DNA from 3 places in the Dickeya ananatis genome. Region 1 is predicted to be linked to each of the others. Evidence: predicted binding sites of a transcription regulator. Region 1 holds the regulator's gene; each other region holds the start of a gene.
What was found. The regulator PurR, encoded in region 1, represses purine synthesis genes. The targets are predictions, from matches to a motif close to CANGCAAACGTTTGCNTG.
Positions count from the first base shown of each region.

Region 1 (3,287 bases):
TTGCTCGCGGGAGATAGTCACACCGGTTACGCTAACACCGTAATGGCGGGCGGCAAATTCAGCCAGACCGCCCCAGCCGCAGCCGATATCCAGCAGTGTCATCCCGCGGCGTAACTGCAATTTCTCGCAAATGAGGCGCAGCTTATCTTGTTGTGCCTGCTCCAGGGTTTCGGCTTGTTTCCAGTAACCACAGGAGTACTGCATGTACGGGTCTAGCATCAGGCTAAAAAGATCATTACCGAGGTCGTAATGCTCCTTACCCACAATCCATGCCCGCCGACGCGATTGCAGATTGGTCAGGCGCGCCATCAGTATCCGTAGCGTATCCTGCCAACGCTGGGGCAGTTGCTTCTCCAGCCCGGCGCGTATCGCACGGTGGAAAAACATGTCCAGCCGTTCACATTCCCACCAGCCATCCATGTAACTTTCGCCCAGACCCAGTGACCCGTCACGCAATATGCGCTTGTACAGTTCAGGGTTTTTGACCTGAATATCAAACGGTCGCGAACCGTTAATGGCGATATCAGCGGCCGATAACATTTCATTAACCAGTTGGAACCAGGGTTGACTGGGGGTACCCAGATCCTCCACATAAGATGAACTCATAACTTCTCCCTACCTTGCCAGATACATGCGTTATACGGGATAAACCAGACAACTATGGCGATGGGGAGGGTATTCGATGTACCCATTCCACACGTCATCGTCTATCCCTGAGAGCCTCAGAGGAAAATAAGAGACAAGCCGACACGAAAGGCGTCTACCCCGGCCGTGACAAACGGTGCAACAGTCATTAGTGGGGTAGAAAAAGTAAGGCGATGCGTACTGCTAAAAGCATCGTCTGATCATGGTTATTGTCGTCAATGACAGTGACAAGTGTATGACTGCTTTAACCCGTCGACAAGATTCATCGGGCTAAAGCAGCACATTGCGTTCTATATTAGGGTGCCAGGGAGGCACGCTTTGGCGCTTTACAGCGCGGTATGGCGGCGGTTGACACACCTGCGAGTGATAACGAAATCGTCTGGCTAATTCATTAACGGCGGTAATCGAGATATGGACCGTCGGCAACAGAACGACGCTCGATCAGCGTCGGGTGGACTTCGATGGTTTGCGCTTCCTCGCGTTTGCTGGTGATGCGGTCAAGCAACATGGAGAATGCCGCTTGTCCCAGTCGTTCCTTAGGCTGATGAATGGTCGTGAGCGCTGGCGTAAAATAGCGGGAGTGGCGCACATTGTCGTAACCGATCACCGAAATATCCTGCGGTACACGCAGGCCCAGTTCATCCGCTGCACAAATCGCCCCCATAGCCATAATATCGCCGCCGCAGAATACCGCCGTCGGTCGCTGTTTTTGCGCCAGAATCTGGTGCATGGCTTTGTAGCCTGATTCGGGTTCAAAGTCACCCTGAACCACCCACTCTTCACGTAGAGGAATATCCGCCTCTTTCAGCGCTTTCAGAAAGCCCAGATAACGCCCGCTGCCAGTATTGCGCCCCTGAGATCCGGGGATGGCGCCGATATCGCGGTGCCCGCGCTCAATCAGATAACGACCGGCCATATACCCACCGGCAAACGCATTATCAACAATGGTATCGGTGAAATCGCTGTGAGCTCCGCCCCAATCCATGACGACCATCGGGATGTGGCGATAATCCGCCAGCATTGACAGCAGTTCAGGCGGGTACTCGGCACACATCACCAGCAGGCCATCAACACGTTTTTGCGCCAGCATGGACAGATAAGCACGCTGTTTATCCTGATTATTGTGAGAGTTACACAGAATCAGCGTATAGCCTCTGGCGTAGCAGCTGTTTTCCACCGCTTCGATAATTTCAGCGAAATAGGGGGCTTCGCTGGAGGTGGCCAGCAGTCCGATGGATTTGGTGTGGTTGACTTTCAGGCTTCGGGCCACCGCACTGGGTGAATAATGCAATTCATCAATAGCTGCGCGTACCGCAGCCTTGGTCTCTTCGGCGACGAAACGTGTTTTATTAATCACGTGTGATACGGTTGTGGTTGAAACGCCTGCGCGTTTTGCCACATCTTTAATCGTTGCCATCTAAAGTGACTCCTGAACTCATCTGTTACAGTCGTGGGTCTGTTACAGCAGTAAATATGTTGTTAATCGTTTGCCTGCGTGAATTTTGCTCCTGCTGGACAACAAGGCAACATTTCAGTAGGAGACATGCCGAGGTGTGTAGCTTGAAGGGAGGGCTGACGCTTCGACCAACGCAGTGTACACGGTAAACTGCGGATTTTGGCCGATTTAGAGCGAAAGGGGAAGAGGCAATTTGTGTTATCTCTGTGACGCAGAAACCGGTTTTTTGACTTCAGTCGGGTCATAATAGACCTATACTTTGTGTGTTTCCCCATCCGCCGGGATACGGTGCTGATTCAGACGTAACGGGATGACGGCGATCATCAGTCACATACAGGAGAATACGATGGATACAAATTTGAAAATGTCACTGTGTAGTACGTTGGTTGCGTTGGCGGTGATCATTGTCTTTGGTTTCACTGCGGTATTGAACTGATAGCAGATCGCCGGTGTAGAAAAAGAAAACAGAAAAGGGGCTAGTGCCCCTTTTCTCGTTATTCATTAGGTCGTTTAGCCGGTGATTATCTGGCGAATCACTGTTAGCGAATGGTCTTCGGTGTCACCACGCGGCGAGCGCCGACATAATGATCCTGCCAGTAATCTTCACTCAATTTACTGATCTTGATATCGGAACCCGATCGCGGTGACTGGATGAAACGGCCATTGCCCAGGTAGACGCCAACGTGGTCGGCAGCGCCGCGGTTGGTGATACGAAAGAACACCAGGTCGCCACTTTCCAGTTCGCTTTTCTTGATGGGAGCCGCGTCACGCAGGTGGAACATCTCATTGGCGGTGCGCGGAATCGGGATTTTTACCACATCTTTATAGGCGTAATACACCAGCCCGCTGCAATCAAAACCTGAATAAGGTGTTGAACCGCCCCAATGATAAGGTTTACCGATTTGGCTCATCAGCTTGTTCATGGCAGTCAATTTAGCGTGCTGATAGCGTTTTTGGTGAGCAGCACTGATGGTCAGCGCCGCTTTATCGTGTTTACCTTTCTTACTTTTACCATGTGAAGATGTGGCCGCTACCTCATCTTCTTCGTCGACCGCCGCTTTACCTTTTTTGTGTGCGCTTTTAGCCACCGCCAGCTCATGGGCTTTGTGGCTGGTTTTAGCTTGCGCCAGCGTCTCTTTCTTTGTTGTTTCTTTTTTTGCCGTTTTAGCTAATACCGCTTTAGTTG
Region 1 is NZ_CP040816.1:1,418,385-1,421,671, forward strand. Features, by position in the region: gene cfa (cyclopropane fatty acyl phospholipid synthase) at 1-606, opposite strand, end outside; gene purR (HTH-type transcriptional repressor PurR) at 1,037-2,062, opposite strand; gene cydH (cytochrome bd-I oxidase subunit CydH) at 2,448-2,537, shown strand; gene FGI04_RS06150 (C40 family peptidase) at 2,641-3,287, opposite strand, start outside.

Region 2 (3,287 bases), 590 kb from region 1:
TGAAGAATTATCGTGAATATCTGGCGCTGAAAAGCGTGCTGTGTGTTGGTGGCTCCTGGCTGGTGCCTGCTGACGCGTTGGAAAGCGGTGATTACGACCGTATCACCGCGCTGGCGCGTGAAGCCGTTGCTGGCGCAACAGCCTGATAGCGTTATCCCTTTCTTCATATCAAAAAGCCCGCATTGCGGGCTTTTTTTGCATTCTGAATCGACGGGCTGACAGACTTGCCTTATTGCAGGTCTCAGCCGCTTACACTGACGGCGGATGCGCAGGATTTCGCCAGGTCTACCGCTGTGTCTGTACTGTCGGCTGTCGCCAGCGCGACCCCCATACGGCGGCGCCCGCTGATGTCTGGCTTGCCGAAGAGGCGAATCTGGGTATGCGGTTTCAGAGCCTGTTCCAGACCTTGATAGCGCACATCGCTGCTGGTCAGTTCCGGCAGGATAACCGCCGAAGCGGATGGCCCATACTGGCGGATGGCACCGATCGGCAAGCCGAGAAAAGCGCGGACATGCAAAGCGAACTCGGACAGATCTTGTGAAATAAGCGTCACCATACCGGTATCATGCGGGCGTGGCGAAACTTCACTGAAAATGACGTCATCGCCGCAAATAAACAGCTCCACGCCAAACAAACCGAACCCGCCCAGCGCTTTTACTACGTTGCCGGCAATCTCTTTAGCGCGCGCCAACGCCACGTTGCTCATGTGTTGCGGCTGCCAGGATTCACGGTAATCGCCGTCTTCCTGACGGTGGCCGATAGGGTCACAGAAGTGCAGGCCGTCGGCGGCATGGATGGTCAATAATGTGATTTCGAAATCGAACTTCACCAGACCTTCGACAATCACTTTTCCACCACCGGCTCGGCCGCCTTCCTGAGCGTAGCGCCAGGCGTGATCCAATTGTTCCGGTGAACGGATAAGGCTCTGGCCTTTCCCTGAGGAACTCATGACGGGTTTGACGATGCAGGGAAAACCTAGCTCCTCTGCGGCCTGACGAAATGCCGCTTCGTCGGCGGCAAAGCGATAGCTGGATGTGGGTAACCCCAGCGTTTCCGCTGCCAACCGACGGATACCTTCACGATTCATGGTCAGACGGGTGGCTTCAGCGCAAGGCACAACTCGCTGCCCTTGCTGTTCCAGAGCGACCAGCATATCGGTAGCGATAGCTTCGATCTCCGGCACGATATAGTCCGGGCGTTCCTGTAACACCAGCTGTTTTAATGCGTCGCCGTCCAGCATATTGATGACATGGCTGCGGTGAGCGACTTGCATCGCCGGGGCATCAGCATAGCGATCAACCGCAATCACCTCGATTCCCAAACGCTGACACTCAATCGCTACTTCTTTTCCCAGTTCACCGGAACCTAGCAGCATAACGCGAGTGGCGCCGGGACGCAGGGCTGTTCCCATTGTTAACATAACCTGATACCTGATGGTGTTGTGAAAAGAGGGGGTAAAAACGGGCGGACTATGGCCCGAACGTGGCCGCAGTATAAACGAAAACGTTTGCGTTTGGCATCACTCGCGTACTGGTACGCAAAAGCGAGTGAAAATCCGTGCAGATCTCGGTACGAGCTGGATTCCCCTGCTGATTCATGACAGGCTTTGGGCATTTGCTGTTGCCCCATGGCTGGCGTGCCAGTGTGGGGCAGCGGTAAGGCAGAGTCTGACAAATGAATGGAAAGGAGTGATGTGCATGAGCGCGCCGCAAGCCGAAAAACGCCCGCATAAGATGACAATGCATGGCGATACCCGTATCGATAACTACTATTGGCTGCGGGATGATGAACGCAACAATCCGGATGTGCTGGCCTGGTTACAGCAAGAGAATCGCTATTGCGAACAGGTGATGGCACCTCATGAGGCTCTGCGTCGAACGTTGTACGAGGAGATGGTGGCGCGTATCCCCGGTGAAGATGTCTCGGTGCCTTATGTCAAACGTGGCTACCGCTACCAAAGTCGTTATGAACCCGGCAAAGATTACGCTATCTATCAGCGTCAGGCTGAGCAGGAAACGGGGCCCGATACCTGGCAGGTCTTGCTGGATGGCAATCAACGGGCGGCTGGCAGCGAGTTCTATAGCCTTGGCGCATTGGGGGTGAGCCCGGATAATCGACTGATGAGTGTGGCAGAAGATCTGCTCTCCCGTCGGCAGTATGTGGTGACGTTTCAGGATCTGACCACCGGTGAGTGGCTGGATGATCGGCTGGATAATGTGTCCGCCGGTAGTGAATGGGCGGCAGACTCCCACACCCTCTATTATGTGCGTAAACATCCGCAGACGTTGCTGCCTTATCAGGTGTATCGCCATCGTCTGGGGGATGATCCGCAGCAGGATGAGCTGGTGTATGAAGAAACAGATGACACATTTTATCTCAGCCTGGATAAAACTACCTCCGAGCGCTATATCTTGCTCTATCTGGATAGTACTACCAGTACTGAAATTCTGTTGCTGGATGCGACTGACCCACAGGCAAAACCGCAGGTGTTTTTACCACGACGGGCGGACCACGAGTATGTGATTGACCATTTTCGTGATGATTTTTACGTTCGTTCCAACAAAGACGGCAAAACCTTCGGCTTTTATCGTGCGCATGATGCCAGCGAATCCACATGGCAGCCATTGATCAGCCCACGTACTGACTGTGTGCTGGAAGGGTTTGCACTGTTTGATGGCTGGTACGTAGTTGAAGAACGTGAACGTGGGTTGACCCAGATTCGCTATATTCACTGGCAGACGGCAGCTTCTCGCCAGATTGCGTTTAATGACCCAGCCTACGTGAGCTGGCTGAGTTATAACCCAACGCCCGAGAGCACACAACTGCGGTACGGTTACTCTTCAATGACCACGCCGATGACCATCTATGAACTGGATATGGCAACCGATGTGCAGGTGGTACTCAAACAATCCGCGGTAAAAAATTTTGATGCCGACAATTACCGCAGCGAACGAGTCTGGATAACCGCCCGTGATGGTGAATCGGTACCGGTATCGTTGGTGTATCACAAAGACTGCCAACTGGCGCAAAGTCCATTGCTGGTTTACGGCTATGGTGCTTATGGCAGCAGTATGGATCCAGAGTTCAGTAGCAGTCGTTTAAGCTTGCTGGATCGCGGCTTCGTGTATGCGCTGGCGCATATTCGCGGCGGGGGAGAATTGGGGCAGCAATGGCACGATCAGGGACGGCTATTCAACAAGATGAATACCTTTACCGATTTCATCGATGTCACGCAGGCGTTGCTGGCTCAAGGTTATGGAGACCCGAAAAAAACCTTCGCGATGGGG
Region 2 is NZ_CP040816.1:2,007,529-2,010,815, reverse strand. Features, by position in the region: gene FGI04_RS08765 (bifunctional 4-hydroxy-2-oxoglutarate aldolase/2-dehydro-3-deoxy-phosphogluconate aldolase) at 1-146, shown strand, start outside; gene purT (formate-dependent phosphoribosylglycinamide formyltransferase) at 242-1,420, opposite strand; gene FGI04_RS08755 (S9 family peptidase) at 1,698-3,287, shown strand, end outside.
Region 2: a site for PurR is predicted at 1,497-1,514, ahead of purT (formate-dependent phosphoribosylglycinamide formyltransferase). Genes of this name have one in related genera too.

Region 3 (3,287 bases), 1.9 Mb from region 1:
AGATCCGTTGGAAGCCGCTACCCAGCTGTGCACCATCCGTCAGTCGGTACTGAAAATTCCCTGCTTCAATATCGGAGGGCCAGAATCGCTCAAATTGCATCCCGCCTCGGGTCGCCTGCGCTCCCGGCATATTCCGGATGTGGAAGTGATAAGCGACATCGATGATTATCTGGCCTGGGCTTGCGCCCATACCCCGCGTCTTGATCGGTTGGTGATGTGGAATTACACCTCGGCTTATGGCATGCGCAAATCCGGTGAAATCATCCAGCAACAGCGTCAGTCGCGGCGCTATATCAAACTCAGCAGCCACGCGACGGAAAACGCGTCCGCGCAGTATGTGATGTAACAGGCAAGGCAAGCGCAGGAAAACATTCCAGTAACGACATCATCAATAGCGAGCCGGGTTACCCCGGCTCACCGATGATTAGTGGGCGTCGATAAACACGATCTTCAGCAGGAACAACACCGCAACCACAATCACACACGGGCTGATGTCGCGCCAGCGACCCGTTGCCGCTTTCATCACCGCGTAGGAAATAAAGCCCAACGCGATACCTTCTGTGATCGAGAAGGAGAACGGCATCATCACGGCGGTCACAAACGCGGGTACGGCTTCGGTCAAATCGTCCCAGTTAACGCGGGCCAGGCTGGACGTCATCAGCACACCAACATAAATCAGCGCACCCGCAGCCGCATAGGCCGGTACCATCCCTGCCAGCGGCGACAGGAACATCACCAACAGGAACAATATCCCCACCACGATGGCCGTCAGGCCGGTACGGCCACCGATGGAAACACCGGAAGAGCTTTCGATGTAGGCAGTCACGGACGACGTACCGATAAATGACCCTACCACCGAACTGATACTGTCGACATACAGCGCCTGTTTCATCTGCGGGAATTTACCGCGAGCATCCACCAGGCCTGCTTTGTCGGTCACGCCAATCAGCGTGCCGGAAGAGTCAAACAGGTTCACCAGCATGAAAGAGAAAATCACCCCGGACAGACCGATATTCAGCGACCCGGCCAAATCAACCTGCCCGACGACATTGCTGACGCTCGGCGGCATGGAAAATACGCCGGTGAATTTCACATCTCCCAACAACGCGCCCAGCAGCGTGGTGACCGCGATGGAGATCAACACCGCCGCATGAATATTACGCGACGCCAGCACCACGATAATGAAAAAGCCCAGCACACCCAACAGCACGCTATGCGAAGTCAGCTTGCCGACCGACACCAGCGTTTCCGGGTTCGGCACAATAATCCCGGCGTTTTTCAGGCCAATCATGGCGATAAACAGACCAATACCGCTGGCAATACCCAAGCGCAAACTGAGCGGAATATTGGCGATCATCCAATAGCGAACCTGGAATACCGTCAACAACAGGAACCCTACCGAGCCCCAGAAGATAGCGCCCATCGCAACCTGCCACGGCAGGCCCATGGTGCCGACCACAACGAACGCGAAAAAGGCGTTCAGGCCCATGGCAGGTGCCAGCGCAACCGGCAGATTGGCCAGCAATCCCATGAAAATACTACCAAAAGCAGCGATAAGACAGGTGGTAACAAACACCGCTTTGGTGTCCATCCCTGCCGCGCCCAGAATCTGCGGGTTAACGAAAACGATATACACCATCGTCAGGAAAGTCGTGAACCCGGCAATGGTTTCAGTACGAACGGTGGTGCCGTGTTGCTTCAATTTGAACACGCGCTCCAGCAGCCCTTGCTCAGCAACGGAACCAGACTGAGATTTATCCATGATAAATGACCCAAAGAGAAGAAAGGAAAGATAATCGCCCGGTATCCTATACCAAAATACGGAGCAGTTAATGCACCCGTCAGCTTTTTTTTCCCAACGATAACTATTTTCTATATCTCCTGCCTGTTCGCTGCGTTTTCCCTTTACTTCCTGACGGGAAAACGTTTGTCCGCTACAGAAGTCACACCCCGTAACCGGCTTATTTTCGCAACCATCGCATTATCCAGTCAGTCAGGTAAAGTGGGGGTTTTGGTCCCCTGATAAGGAACGCCCATGTCCCAGATTGAATGCGTATTTTTCGACTGTGACGGTACGTTGGTCGACAGCGAAGTCATCTGCTGCCAGGCCTACGTCAATATCTTTATTCCCCATGGCGTACAGCTACCGCTGGATGAGGTCATCAAAACCTTTAAAGGAATGAAGCTCTACGACATTATCGACTGCATCAGTGAACGTTTTGGTCTGACGGTTTGTGTGGAAGACATGGAGCGTCATTTCCGTCAGGAGGTCGCGCGGCTTTTCGATCTTTCGCTACAACCGATCCCTGGCGTGAAAGAGGTGCTGACAGCGCTTCGGACGCCGAAAGCGATCGTCTCCAATGGTCCGGTCAGCAAAATGCAGCATTCCCTCGGGTTAACCGGCTTGTTGCCGTTTTTTGGCGAGCATCTGTACAGTGGCTACGATATCGGTAAATGGAAGCCGGACCCGGCGTTATTGCATCACGCCGCACAACAGATGGGGGTAACGGTGGAAAACTGCATTCTGGTGGAGGATTCCGTCTCCGGCACACAGGCTGGCATCGCCGCCGGTATACCGGTGTTCTACTACTGTGCTGACGAGCATAACGCGCCTATCCATCACCCGTTGGTGACGATGTTTCACGACATGGCCCAGCTACCCACGCTGTGGCAGGACAAGGGATGGGCGTTGACGACGACTCCCTAACGCTACCACGCCCTGCCTGATGCGTCAGGCCACTTCACGCAATGGGGATTCAGGTATGCCAGTTGCCCGCCGTCGCCACACTCGCCAGCGACGGGCAGGTTTCGGCCCGGCATGAAAACGCCGGCTGACCCCCTGCGCCAACAAATCCAATGACAGACAAAAAATAAAATAGACCAGCGCGATAAACAGAAACACTTCTGTCGGGTAAACCATACTGCGGTTATTCACTTGCGTTGCCAGAAACGTCAGCTCACCGACACCGACAATGTAAGCCAGCGATGTGTCTTTAATCAGGGAAATCCACTGATTGATGAACGACGGCACCATCATGCGCAGTGCCTGCGGCAATACGATATGCCACAGTGTTTGCCAGCGCCCTAACCCGAGCGACATCCCCGCCTGCCACTGACCCAGGCCTATCGCCATGATGCCCGCTTTCACGCCATGTGCCAGATAAGCCGACGCGATCAGCGCCAGCGCGCACACCACCGTTGTGATTTCGGGAATATCGACGCCAAACACGATAGGCAACAGAAAGTAAGTCCAAAAAATCAGCATGATCACCGGAATCGCCCGGAAA
Region 3 is NZ_CP040816.1:4,274,497-4,277,783, reverse strand. Features, by position in the region: gene FGI04_RS19070 (4'-phosphopantetheinyl transferase family protein) at 1-346, shown strand, start outside; gene FGI04_RS19065 (NCS2 family permease) at 425-1,762, opposite strand; gene yieH (6-phosphogluconate phosphatase) at 2,036-2,707, shown strand; gene FGI04_RS19055 (amino acid ABC transporter permease) at 2,732-3,287, opposite strand, start outside.
Region 3: a site for PurR is predicted at 1,917-1,934, ahead of FGI04_RS19065 (NCS2 family permease). Genes of this name have one in related genera too.